3 regions of the Streptomyces sp. CA-106110 genome follow, and region 1 is predicted to be linked to each of the others. Evidence: riboswitches for the same ligand, from Rfam matches in the RefSeq annotation. Region 1 holds a riboswitch; each other region holds the start of a gene.
What was found. A riboswitch is a leader RNA that binds a small molecule or an ion and turns the genes downstream of it on or off. The one in region 1 is predicted to bind cyclic di-AMP.
Positions count from the first base shown of each region.

Region 2: it holds a riboswitch for cyclic di-AMP, as region 1 does, so the genes downstream of both, ACQEXA_RS23480 (NlpC/P60 family protein) here and ACQEXA_RS30060 (M23 family metallopeptidase) in region 1, are expected to answer to the same signal.
Region 3: it holds a riboswitch for cyclic di-AMP, as region 1 does, so the genes downstream of both, ACQEXA_RS33760 (transglycosylase family protein) here and ACQEXA_RS30060 (M23 family metallopeptidase) in region 1, are expected to answer to the same signal.

Region 1 is NZ_JBNJNB010000001.1:6,519,743-6,524,188, forward strand. Features, by position in the region: gene ACQEXA_RS30045 (dihydrofolate reductase family protein) at 1-715, shown strand, start outside; tRNA gene ACQEXA_RS30050 (tRNA-Met) at 823-896, shown strand; gene ACQEXA_RS30055 (PP2C family protein-serine/threonine phosphatase) at 1,042-2,262, shown strand; cyclic di-AMP (ydaO/yuaA leader) riboswitch at 2,491-2,647, shown strand; gene ACQEXA_RS30060 (M23 family metallopeptidase) at 2,659-3,693, shown strand; gene ACQEXA_RS30065 (aldo/keto reductase) at 3,874-4,446, shown strand, end outside.
Region 2 is NZ_JBNJNB010000001.1:5,123,986-5,128,431, forward strand. Features, by position in the region: gene pcrA (DNA helicase PcrA) at 1-2,397, opposite strand, end outside; cyclic di-AMP (ydaO/yuaA leader) riboswitch at 2,805-2,974, shown strand; gene ACQEXA_RS23480 (NlpC/P60 family protein) at 2,983-4,155, shown strand; gene ACQEXA_RS23485 (tellurite resistance/C4-dicarboxylate transporter family protein) at 4,264-4,446, shown strand, end outside.
Region 3 is NZ_JBNJNB010000001.1:7,304,484-7,308,929, reverse strand. Features, by position in the region: gene ACQEXA_RS33770 (FtsB family cell division protein) at 140-610, opposite strand; gene eno (phosphopyruvate hydratase) at 710-1,996, opposite strand; gene ACQEXA_RS33760 (transglycosylase family protein) at 2,307-2,987, opposite strand; cyclic di-AMP (ydaO/yuaA leader) riboswitch at 2,992-3,157, opposite strand; gene ACQEXA_RS33755 (transglycosylase family protein) at 3,357-4,319, opposite strand.

The DNA of each region.
Region 1 (4,446 bases):
CGTCAAGGGCGTACGGCGGCTGATGGTCGAAGGCGGCGGGCGCGTGCACACCCAGCTGCTCCGGCAGGGTCTCGCGGACGAGTTGCAGCTCGTCGTCGCTCCGCTGTTCGTGGGCGAACCGGGCGCACCGCGGATGTTCGGGCCGGGCGCCTACCCGCCGGGACGGATGCGGCTGGTGGAGACACGGCCGGTCGGGGACGTCGTGCTGCTGCGGTACGTGCCCACGGCGCCCGGCACCGGCGCGCTCGCCGCCGCCGCGGACCGGCGCTGGCTCGAGACGGCCTGCGAGCTCGCCGCGCAGTGCCCGCCGTCCCGCACGGCCTTCAGCGTGGGGGCGGTGGTCGTCGCGGCCGACGGTACGGAGCTGGCGCGCGGGCACTCCCGCGAGGGCGGCGACCCCGTGGTCCACGCCGAGGAGGCGGCCCTGGCGAAGCTGGACCCCGCCGATCCGCGGCTCGCGGGCGCCACGGTGTACAGCAGCCTGGAACCGTGCGCCCGCCGTGCCTCCCGGCCCGCGCCGTGCGCCCGGCTGATCCTGGACGCCGGGGTGCGGCGCGTGGTCACCGCCTGGCGCGAGCCGGACACGTTCGTGCGGGCTGCCGACGGGAACGCCGTGCTGACGGAGGCCGGGGCGGACGTGGTGCTCCTGCCGCAGTACGAGGACCTGGCGAAGGCTCCGAACGCGCATCTGCTGTCCCCTTCGACCCGCCCCTGAGACGCCTGCCACGACTGCGTGCACGGGCCGGAATGAGCTGGTGAAAGCGGGTGGGCGTAAACCCGTGCGCTTCACGTCGCGCGTATGGCTTACACTGGTATCACCGACGCGGGGTGGAGCAGCTCGGTAGCTCGCTGGGCTCATAACCCAGAGGTCGCAGGTTCAAATCCTGTCCCCGCTACTGATGGCCGAGGGCCGGAGTCCGAAAGGGCTCCGGCCCTCGGCGTTTCCTCCGTCCGACGCGAGGCCACCGGTTCGCTCCCGGTCCATACCCCGGCCGGCCCACAGCGGTCGCCCTCCGCTCCCCTTCCGTGAAGCCTGGACGCGTGGTGCAGCAAGCAGGCCCGCTGTGGCTCGAGGAGTCGTACGACGACCACGACCAGCCCGGCGGCCGACCGTCCGGCGAACCCGTGCCGGCCGCCGGTGCCGGGGACACCCCGTCATCGCGTCGTGTCGAGCGCGAGAACCGTCGTTTCTTCTGCGCGCGGGCGTTCCTGAGCGCCCTGCCCGCCCTGCTCATCGCCGTCGGGACCGGCTACGACTTCCTCGCCCCGTCGGATGTCACGGCCGGCCCGTTGTTCACCGCCGCGCCGCTCGTCGCCGCGCCGCTCTACACGCTGCGCGGCACGGTGCTCACCGGCGTGGCCGCGGTGCTCGCCGTCCTCGCCGTCCACCTCAGGTTCGGCCTTCCCGGGAGGCCCGACGCGGTCACCGAGATGGGCACTGTCGTGACCGTCGCCGTCCTGGCGGTCCTCATCAACCTGCTCGTCCGACGCAAGAACGAACGCCTCGCCTCCGCCCGGGGGATCGCCGAGGCCGTTCAGCGTGCCGTGCTGCCCGAGCCGGCCCCACGGATCGGCGGGCTGGACGTCGCGGCCCGGTACGAGGCCGCGCAGGCCGGGGCCTTCATCGGCGGCGACCTGTACGCCGTGCAGGACTCCCCGCACGGGGTACGACTCGTGGCCGGCGACGTGCGGGGCAAGGGCATGGGAGCCGTGGCCGCGGTCGCCGTGGTCATCGGCGCCTTCAGGGAGGCCGCCGAGCAGGAGTCGACCCCGGAGGCGGTGGCCCAGCGTCTGGAGCGGGCGCTGTCGCGCGAGGGCACCCGGCGGGACGGACTCGACGCGTGCGAGGGGTTCACCACCGCGGTCCTCGCCGAGATCCCGCACGGCGGTGGGGTCGTCCGGATCGTCAATCGCGGCCACCCCGCGCCCCTCCTCCTGCTCCCGGACGGCACGCTGCGGGTACTGGAGGCCCGTGAGCCGGCGCTGCCGCTCGGCATGGGAGATCTCGGGGTCTGGCCCGACCGCAGTGAGGAGTGGGAGTTCCCGCCCGGGGCGACGCTGCTCCTCTACACCGACGGCGTCTCGGAGGCACGGGACGCGCACGGCGAGTTCTACGATCCCGCCGCCCGACTCGCAGGCCGCGTCTTCCCCGGCCCCGGCGCGCTGCTGGCCGCGGTCACCGAGGAGGTCGCCCGCCACACCGGCTGCCGCGCCACCGACGACATGGCCTTGCTGGCCGTGCGCCGGCCCGAGCGCCCTTGACGGGTGACGCTCGGTGGTCGAGCGGTGCCCCTGCGCATAACAACTGATACACCGTCAACACTTGTGAGGTATATGAGGCGTGGCCAACTCGCCCGTTTTGGGTCGGTCATGGCATGAAAGTCCTGGCCAAGTACGTCAAGGATCTGTTCAACAGCTTGGAATCCGGGCTCCGCGTCTATTAACGTTCGATAACGCAGCGCGGTCGTCCCAGCCGTCACAAGAGGCGGCTCCGTGCGCATGCCGAATCCCGCAAGGGAACCGGGGAACCACCAACTTGGGGTGAATCGGGCGTATACCGCCGCGGAAGCACGGCCGGTATACGCGCGTAGGAGACCTTCCTCTCCGAACCCGTCAGCTAACCCGGTAGGCGAGACGGAAGGAAAGGAGTGCGCCCACGTGGCGTCCAACCCGCCTGCCCAGAGCACCTCGTCCGCTCCCAACGCCACTCAGACGTTCGGGTTCGCACCCGGCGCCGAGGAGGGCACTTGGGAGGAGTGGAACCCCACTGAGGAGTCCCTCCGTCCCGTCCGCGGCCGGCACCGCGTCGGCAAGCAGCGCGGAGGAGGACTCGCACGCAGCTCCACCGTTCTGGGCGTCGGTGTGATGGCCGCCGTCGGCGCGGGCGGCATGGCCACCGCGCAGACCGGCAAGCCGCCGGTGTCCATATCCATGCCGGACCTCTCCTCGGTCACCGAATCGGCCAAGGCCCTCATCGGCCAGGACACCGCCGCCCCCAAGGGCTCCGCCACCCCTCTGAGCACCGCGGGCGTCTCCACCGCCGACGCCGCCGCGGGCACCAAGGACGCGGGTGAGGCGCTGCGCACCCGGATCATCCAGCAGGCCGAGGCCCAGCAGGACCGGATCGCCGTCGAGGCCGCCCGGGCCGCCGAGGACGCCGCCGCGCAGAAGGCCGCCGCCGCGGCCAAGAAGGCGCAGGAGGACGCGGCTGCGAAGGCCGCCGCGGACAAGCAGAAGGCCGCGGAAGAGGCCAAGAAGAAGGCCGAGGCGGAACGGCTGGCGGAACTGGCCAAGCAGTTCACGCTGCCGACCTCCTCCTACACCCTCACCTCCCGCTTCGGTGACGCCGGCGCCATGTGGTCCTCCGGGTACCACACGGGCCTCGACTTCGCCGCTCCCACGGGCACGCTCATCAAGGCGATCCACAGCGGCACCATCACGGAGGCGGGCTGGGCCGGATCGTACGGCTACCGCACGATCCTGACCCTCGACGACGGCACGCAGCTGTGGTTCTGCCACCAGTCGTCGATCAGCGTCAGCGTGGGCCAGAAGGTGACCACGGGCGATGTCATCGGCCGCGTGGGCGCGACGGGCAACGTGACCGGGCCGCACCTGCACCTGGAGGTCCACCCGGGCGGCGGCGACGCGATCGACCCGATGGCATGGCTGCAGAGCAGGGGCCTCAACCCCTGACGGTTCGGGCGGGCCCTCCGCGGCCCTCCCTCCCCGGCTCCGGCAGTCCTGACGTAACCCCCCCACGTCAGGACTGCCGGTCGTGGTCGTTCCGGGTCGGAATATGTCGATCCGGTTGTTTACGCGAATTTTGCTGCGGTTCCGGAAGGCGCCCGTCCGGTACGGGCGTTGGGATTGAGCATGACTTCTCTTCGCAAGCTCGGTTCCTCCGACCTCGAGGTCTTCCCGCTCTCTCTCGGCGGCAACGTCTTCGGCTGGACCGTCGACGAGGCCGAGTCCTTCGCGGTGCTCGACGCCTATGCGGCGGCGGGCGGCAACTTCGTCGACACCGCTGACTCCTACTCGGCCTTCGCTCCGGGCAACAAGGGCGGCGAGTCGGAGACCATCATCGGCAAGTGGGTCAAGGCGCGCGGCAACCGCCCGGACGTCGTCATCGCCACCAAGGTCAGCCAGCACCCGGAGTACCAGGGCCTGCGCGCCGCCAACATCAGGGCGGCGGCCGACGCGTCCCTGCGCCGTCTGGACACCGACTACATCGACCTCTACTACACGCACTTCGACCAGCCCGAGGTGCCCGTGGAGGAGATCATCGGCGCACTGGACGAGCTGGTGAAGGCGGGCAAGGTGCGTGCCATCGCCGCCTCGAACATCTCCCCCGAACGCCTCCAGGAGTCCCTCGACCTCTCCGACCGCGAGAACCTCGCGCGGTACGTGGCGCTGCAGCCGCACTACAACCTGGTCTCGCGCGACACG
Region 2 (4,446 bases), 1.4 Mb from region 1:
CGTGCCCAGGCCGAACTGGTCGTGGGTGACACGGTCGCCCACCGCCAGGGAGACGACCGGCCTCTCCGTCGCACCGCCCCGCCTGGTGGCGAACCCGGACGCGCCCGCGGCCGAGGACCGCGACCGGGAGGACGACAGCGAGGCCGCCACACCCGAGAGCGGACCCGTCGGCACGGAGGCGGAGATGGCACCCTTCCGCTTCCAGTCCACGTGCTGGTCCGGGATCTCCTCCAGGAAGCGCGAGGGCGGGTTGTACGAGGGCTGGCCCCAGGCGCTGCGCATCGCCGACCGCGTGAGGTACAGCCGCTCCCGGGCACGGGTGATGCCGACGTACGCCAGGCGCCGCTCCTCCTCCAGCTCCTTGGTCTGGCCGAGCGCGCGCATGTGCGGGAAGACGCCGTCCTCCATGCCGGTCAGGAAGACCACCGGGAACTCGAGGCCCTTCGCGGTGTGCAGGGTCATCAGCGTGATGACACCGCCGCCCTCTTCCTCGTCGGGGATCTGGTCGGAGTCGGCGACCAGGGCGACCTGCTCCAGGAAGTCGGCCAGCGTGCCGCCGGGTGCGGCGGCCCCGGTGGCGCCCTCGCCGCGCTCCTGCTCGAACTCCAGGGCCACGGCGGCGAGTTCCTGGAGGTTCTCGATGCGGGTCTCGTCCTGGGGGTCCGTCGAGGCCTGCAACTCCGCCAGATAGCCGGTGCGTTCGAGGACGGCTTCCAGGACGGTGGCCGGTCCCGCGCCGGACTCCACGATCGTCCGCAGGTCCTCCATCAGCGCGTTGAACCGCTTGACCGCGTTGGTCGAGCGGGCCGCCATGCCGTACGCCTCGTCCACGCGGCGCAGCGCCTGCGGGAAGCTGATCTTCTCCCGCTGGGCCAGGGCGTCGATCATCGCCTCGGCACGGTCGCCGATCCCCCGCTTCGGCACGTTCAGGATCCGCCGCAGCGGCACGGAGTCCTCCGGGTTCGCCAGCACCCGCAGGTACGCCAGGACGTCCCGGACCTCCTTGCGCTCGTAGAAGCGGACGCCGCCGACGACCTTGTAGGGCAGGCCGACGCGGATGAAGATCTCTTCGAAGACACGGGACTGGGCGTTCGTGCGGTAGAAGACGGCGACGTCGCCCGCCTTCGCCTCGCCCGTGTCGGTGAGGCGGTCTATCTCCTCGGCGACGAACTGGGCCTCGTCGTGCTCGGTGTCGGCGACGTAGCCGGTGATCCGCGCGCCCGCGCCCGCGTTGGTCCACAGGTTCTTCGGGCGGCGGGACTCGTTGCGCTCGATGACCGCGTTGGCGGCGCTCAGGATCGTCTGCGTGGAGCGGTAGTTCTGCTCCAGCAGGATCGTGGTGGCGTCCGGGTAGTCCTCCTCGAACTGGAGGATGTTGCGGATGGTCGCACCGCGGAAGGCGTAGATCGACTGGTCGGCGTCACCGACGACGCACAGTTCGGCCGGCTGCAACTCGTCCTCGCCGGGTGGTACGTCCACGGGGTGCTCACGGGTGCCGACGAGCTCCCGGACGAGGGCGTACTGGGCGTGGTTGGTGTCCTGGTACTCGTCCACGAGGACGTGGCGGAAGCGGCGGCGGTAGTGCTCGGCGACGTCCGGGAAGGCGCGCAGCAGGTTCACCGTCGTCATGATCAGGTCGTCGAAGTCGAGTGCGTTCGCCTCGCGAAGCCTGGACTGGTAGAGCGCGTACGCCTGGGCGAGGGTCTTCTCGAATCCGTCGGCGGCCTGCGCGGCGAAGTCCTCTTCGTCGACCAGCTCGTTCTTCAGGTTGGAGATCTTGGCGCTGAAGGACTTCGGCGGGTACCGCTTGGGGTCGAGGTCCAGGTCGCGGCAGACGAGCGCCATCAGCCGCTTGCTGTCGGCCGCGTCGTAGATCGAGAACGAGGATGTGAAGCCGAGTTTCTTGCTCTCCCGGCGCAGGATGCGGACGCACGCGCTGTGGAAGGTCATCACCCACATCGCGTTCGCGCGCGGGCCGACGAGGTGCTCGACGCGCTCCTTCATCTCGCCCGCGGCCTTGTTGGTGAAGGTGATCGCGAGGATCTGCCCGGGGTGGACGCCGCGCTCGGCCAGCAGATGGGCGATGCGGTGCGTCAGCACACGGGTCTTGCCCGAGCCGGCGCCGGCCACGATGAGCAGGGGGGAGCCGGCGTGCACAACGGCCGCGCGCTGGTTCTCGTTGAGCCCCTGGAGCAGTGCCTGGGGGTCGATGACCGGGCGGGGCGCGCCGTCCCTGTAGTACGCCTCACGGTCCGGGGGTACGTCGAAACGCCCGCCGAACAGATCGTCCGGAACCGGTTCCGGAGCGTGATCGTCCTCGGGTGGCGGGGGCTGCTCCTCAGCGGCCGGGGTGGCCTTGAGGTCCGCCAGGAAGCTGTCGTCAAAGAGGCTGCTCATCGCTCTCCGAGTCTAGGCCGCCCGACCGACAACCGACCGCCGCCCGGGAAACACACCGGCCCGCCTGGGCTCCCCGACGGATGATCTTCCGAAATCGACCACAAGGACTGCGTCACCTTCCGGGATCGATCGGTCACCAGCGGAAACGGATCGTATGGGGCGGACATGCCTGCCCAGGACCCCGCTCGAGCCCGTGCGGACAGGCAGACGACACCCCTCCGGCAGCCGCGTCAGAAACGAGTCAACTCATCACAGACCTGCCCATATTGACCACGGGCCGGCGGATTCATGAGCCAGGTCACGAAAATGTATCGGGCATATCGAACATCAACCTTCACACGGACCACATCAGTTGGCTACCGTTCCCGGCGGGCCGTACGACCCCCACCGGCGAAGGTCGCCGGGTCGCGCGGCTTCCGCCGAGTCCGGTGCGCCCTCGTGGCAGCCGGAGCCGGGGACCCACCCGATCCTGGGGTGAATCGGCCGACCGCCTTTCGGGGCAAGGCCGTAGGGCACGCCTTCCGAACCACCCGCCCGAACCCGACAGCTAACTCGGTAGGCGGAGTACGGAAGGAGTCGCCTCCCATGGCGCCGCACCGCAAGGCCCGCCCCTCAGGCACGCGCATCGCAGGCATACGGACCCCCGCCCTCGCGACGGCGGCCCTCACCTCCGTGGCCCTGCTCTCCCAGACGGCCAACGCCGCGCCCTCCACCGACGGCAAGCCGAGCATCGAAGAGGTCGAGAAAAAGGTCGACGACCTCTACCGCCAGGCCGAGTCGGCGACCGAGAAGTACAACGCCGCAAAGGAGAAGACGGCCGGCCAACGCAAGCGCGTCGACACGCTCCTGGACGACGTCGCCAGACGCACACAGAGTCTCAACGAGGCGCGGGACAAGCTGGGTTCGTTCGCCGCCGCGCAGTACCGCACCGGGGCCGCGGCCCCCGACACGGCCACGCTCCTGCTCGCCGACTCGCCCCAGGACTACTTCGACCAGACCCAGTTGATGGGCCGGCTCACCAGTCGCCAGAAGCAGGCGGTCGACGAGTACACCACCGACCAGGCCGCGACGATGGACAAGCGGCGCGAGGCCACCCAGAGCCTGCAGACGCTCACGGAGTCGCAGCAGACCCTCAGGTCGAGCAAGACGACCATCCAGACGAAGCTCGCCGCCGCACGGAACCTGCTGTCGGATCTGACCGCCGAGGAGAAGGCGCGGCTCGCCGCGATCGAGCAGAAGAAGCAGGAAGAGGCTCAGCGCCAGGCGGAGGAGCTGGCACGGCAGCAGGCGGCGCGGCGAGAGGCCGCGCAGCGCCAGGCGGCCCAGCAGAAGGCGCAGTCGAGCACGCCGAGCACTACGACCGGTTCGACGGACACGTCCGCCACGGGCTCCTCGAACGCGACGAAGGCGGACCAGGTCCTGGCGTTCGCCCGGGCCCAGATCGGCAAGCCCTACGTGTGGGGCGCCACCGGACCGGACTCGTACGACTGCTCGGGGCTGACCCAGGCCGCTTGGAAGGCCGCCGGGGTGTCGCTCCCGCGCACCACGTACGACCAGGTGAACGCCGGCACGACGGTCTCGCTCACCGACGCCCAGCCCGGTGACCTGATCTTCTTCTACGACGACATCAGCCACGTCGGCATCTACATCGGCAACGGCATGATGATCCACGCCCCGAAGCCCGGCGCGTACGTCCGCGAGGAGTCGGTCTACTACGGCGGCGCTTCGATCATCCACAGCGTGGTGCGGCCCGGCTGAGGCCGGTTTCCCTTTCCGGTACGGGGCACGCGCGCGTGGGGTTGTTTTCGGCCCTGCCGCGCGCGTGCCCCGTACCCATTGCGCGTGTGCGTCCCTAGCATCAGGCGCATGTCAGGCACCTCCGAGCTCCGCACCTGGTGGACACAGCGTCCGCCCGCCACCGGGGCCGCCGTGATGGCGACCGGCATCCTGTCGGTCGGGCTGCATCTGACCGGGTACGGGGTCCTCTCCCGTATCGCCCTCGCCCTGACGGCCGCCGCCTGGCTGGGGCTCGTCGTCGACGTCGGCGTA
Region 3 (4,446 bases), 780 kb from region 1:
TCACCTGTCCATCGGTTCACGACGGTCCATCGGTTCACGTCCGCTCTGCCGTCCAGGATGCCAAGTCGAGGAGGCTGGCTCAGCCGTGCAGGGCGCATCGGCGGTTCTCCCACCGGAGGGTTCGGCGCGCCGCCGCCGTTCACGGCTTGTCGGCCTTGTCGACCCCGTCCCAGATGTTCACGTACCAGGGGCGCGCCGCCATCGCACGGTCCGCGCGTGCCCGCTTGGCGGCGTCCGGGTCGATCACGATGTAACCGGTCTCCCCGGGCATCACATAGTGCAGCCGCAGCCGGATCTGCTGCTCCGCGTAGGCGTCGTCCTGCCAGCGGGCCTTGAGGTCGCGCAGCTGCTCGACCCGCTCACGGGCCTGCGCCTGCTGCCGCTCCAGGTCGGCGATCTCGGCGCGCTGGGAGACGTACTGCCTTATCGGGTAGGCCAGCGCCAGGACCAGCGAGCACAGTACGAGGGCGAGCAGCGCGGCCCGGCCGGTGAGCCGGGAGCGCCGCGCCTGCCGCTTGGTCTGGGAGCGGTAGACCCGGGCCGCCGTCTGCTCCCCGAGCAGCCGCAGCCTGGTCGCGGTGGAGAACCGGTCGCCGTCCTTCCCGGCCATGTCTCCCGCCTCCCCTTCATACGTGCGTACGTCCCCGCACACGGTACGGGACCGGGTACGGGGACGTACGGACGACCGGCTAAGGCGTTGTCAGCGCACTCAGCCCTTGAAGCGCGGGAAGGCGCTGCGGCCGGCGTACACCGCGGCGTCGTCCAGGATCTCCTCGATGCGCAGCAGCTGGTTGTACTTGGCGACGCGCTCGGAGCGGGCCGGGGCGCCGGTCTTGATCTGGCCGCAGTTGGTGGCGACGGCCAGGTCGGCGATGGTGACGTCCTCGGTCTCGCCGGAGCGGTGCGACATCATGCACTTGAAGCCGCTGCGCTGGGCCAGCTCGACGGCGTCCAGGGTCTCGGTCAGCGAGCCGATCTGGTTCACCTTCACGAGCAGGGCGTTGGCGGTGCCCTCCTCGATGCCGCGGGCGAGGCGCTCGGGGTTGGTGACGAACAGGTCGTCGCCGACCAGCTGGACCTTGTCGCCGAGCTTGTCGGTGATGACCTTCCAGCCGGCCCAGTCGTCCTCGAACAGCGGGTCCTCGATGGAGACGAGCGGGTAGGCCGCGACGAGCTCCTCGTAGTACTCCGTCATCTCGGCGGCGGAGCGCTCCTTGCCCTCGAAGAGGTACTTGCCGTCCTTGTAGAACTCGGAGGCGGCGACGTCGAGAGCCAGGGCGATCTGCTCGCCGGGGACGTACCCGGCCTGCTTGACGGCCTCGAGGATGAGGTCGAGGGCCTCGCGGTTGGAGCCGAGGTTCGGGGCGAAGCCGCCCTCGTCACCGAGACCGGTGGACAGGCCCTTGGTCTTCAGCACCTTCTTGAGGGTGTGGTAGACCTCGGCGCCCCAGCGCAGGGCCTCCGAGAAGGACTCCGCGCCGATCGGGGCGATCATGAACTCCTGGATGTCCACGTTGGAGTCGGCGTGCGAGCCGCCGTTCAGGATGTTCATCATCGGCACCGGCAGCAGGTGCGCGTTCGGGCCGCCCAGGTAGCGGAAGAGCGGGAGGTCGCTCGCCTCGGAGGCGGCGTGGGCGACGGCGAGGGAGACGCCGAGGATGGCGTTGGCGCCGAGCGAGCCCTTGTTGTCGGTGGCGTCCAGGTCGAACATCGCCTGGTCGATCAGGCGCTGCTCGGTGGCGTCGTAGCCGACGAGCTCCGGGCCGATCTGCTCGATGACGGCGAGGACGGCCTTCTCGACGCCCTTGCCCTGGTAGCGGTTGGGGTCACCGTCGCGGAGCTCGATGGCCTCGAAGGCACCGGTGGAGGCGCCGGACGGGACGGCGGCACGACCCGTGCTGCCGTCGTCGAGGCCAACCTCGACCTCGACCGTGGGGTTGCCGCGGGAGTCCAGGATTTCCCGGGCTACGACGACGTCGATGGACGGCACGAGCATCTCCTTCATGGATGTGACGCTGAGAGTGCGGGGCACCTTGCGACTAGAGCCTATCCGTCCCGGGTGGGCGGCCAGCCGACCGACCGTCCAGGACAGGGTGACGGTACACATTGTTCCTACTCGGAACAAAGAAGGAGAGGAAAGCCCGGTGAAAATCGCACGGCGCGCAGGCAAAAAGGCCCCGCTCCGGTGCGTACGGGGGAACACGCACCGGAGCGGGGAGCCCGTGGGGACGGGGGTGGATCTCACGCGACCCCCACCATGGAGGTCACGTCTGGGGGGACCCTGTGAGCCGGCTGCCCGGCAGCTGTCACTTCAGGTGCAGCTGCTGACCCGGGTAGATGAGGTCGGCGTCCTTGACGATGTCCTTGTTCAGCTGGAACAGCTTCTTCCAGCCGCCCTGGACGTGGTGCTTCGCGGCGATCAAGCTGAGGCTGTCACCCTTGACGACCTTGTACTCGCCGTCGCCCTTCTTGACCTTCTGGCCGGTCGGGGTGGTGACCGTCTTCTGGGGAGCCGGGCGCTGCGCGGAGCGGTTGGCCGTCTGCTCACCGGTCGAGCGAGTGGTCGTGGTGCTCTTCGCGGACTTGTTCGTGGAGGCCGCGGCGCCGTTGTAGGGGGCGCTCGACAGACCCTTGCCGCACACCGGCCAGGCACCCTTGCCCTGGCCTGCGAGGACCTTCTCGGCGACGGCGATCTGCTGAGCCTTGCTGGCCAGGTCCGCACGCGCGGCGTAGGCGGTGCCACCGTAGGCGGCCCAGGTGGAGTTCGTGAACTGCAGGCCACCGTAGAAACCGTTGCCGGTGTTGATGGCCCAGTTGCCGCCGGACTCGCACTGGGCGACGGCGTCCCACTCGGCCGAGGTGGCGGCCGAGGCGTTGCCGGCCGCGAGCAGCGGAGCGGCTATGGCGGCGCCGGTGACACCGGCGAGCGTGACGGCGCGAGTGGCCTTGGACGGGCGGCGGTGCTTGCCCTTGCCGGAACACAGCATGGTTCGATCCCCTCACCGACGCCTGCGAGGTGAGCTGTCGGGTTCGGGCCGGTTGAGTTGCCCGGCCGCGCACGACGTGGTGCGCGGCTTCACCCCGAGCCGTCCCGGTCAATGTCCGGGCGCGGCGCTTACCTTGGGTCCCCCGCTCCTGCCTACGGCGCTTGACGCGTCGACTGTTCCCACACGGCCGCTGGCAGGATTCGGCGTTGCGACCGTGGGGGCCCGCTGTGGCGAGCGGACACGACCGTAAGCAGTCGATCCGCGGAATTTCAAAGACGATCAGGGCTTATGAGACTCATATCTCACTCTCGCCAAACCAGACATTCGCCACGAACCAGGGCATGAAGTCCCCTGGAACGGCAAGGCAGTTCACTGCTGCCCAGCGTCGGGCTCGGTACCGATCTCAAGGTTCTGACCGGGGAGAATGAGGTCCGGGTCGGCGCCGACCGTCTTCTTGTTCGCGTCGTACAACGTGGCCCATCCGCCCTTCAGGTCAAGGGAGTCGGCGATGGCCGTCAGATTGTCCCCGGGCCGGACGGTGTACGAGCCGTCGGCGGCGTCGCGCCCGGCGCTGGAGCCGCGCGAAGCATGCCGGGCGGCCGAGTCGCCCGCACGGTCACCCGCCGCACTCTCGTCGGCGCTGCTCCCGCGATGACGACCGGCCCTCGAAGAGGTGTCGCTCTGCCCGGACTTGTCCGACTCGTCGCTCTTCGTCGTTTCAGTGGACGCGTCGCCGTCACCCTGAGACCCCGCCGATCGGGAAGCACCCTTGAAGGACTTCTCACTCCCCCCGGAGGAAGGCGACGAAGAGGAGGAGGCGGACGAAGAAGGCGATGAGTGCCTCGAAGTGGTCGATCCGGACGACTCGGACAGTCCGGAGTCAATGCCGTAGTCGGAGGAGGACCCGCCGTCGGAAGATTCGCCCGCGAGGCCGGTGTCGACGTGCGCGGAGGCCGAGTCCTCACTCAGGCCGGCGACCAGACCGCAGGCGGACCAGACGGAGACGCCCTGGTCGTCGAGGATCCTCTCGGCGACGGCGATCTGCTGGGAGCGGCTCGCCTGGTCGGCCCTGGGGGCGTAGTCGAGGCCGCCGTACTCGTCCCAGTCCTGCTGCGTCAACTGGAGCCCGCCGTAGCGGCCGTTGCCGGTGTCCGCGCTCCAGGAGCCTCCGCTCGCACACTCCGCGACCCGGTCCCAGGTGGTACCGGAGGCCGCGCTCGCACCGGTGGCGCCCAGCAGTGGGATCGCGATCGCCGAACCGGTCACCCCTGCCGCAACAAGGAGAGCCGGAGCCTGGCGGGGGCGACGGTGACGGCCGTTCCCGGAGAGCATGCGCTTGCCTTTCACACGACAGCAGGGACCGGCGCGACGGTTGAGGCGAATCGTCGCGCTGCTGCGTGAAGGTAGCGCCAGGCGATCACTTGTCACAAGTTAATGCAGCGCAGATCACGTGAAGATC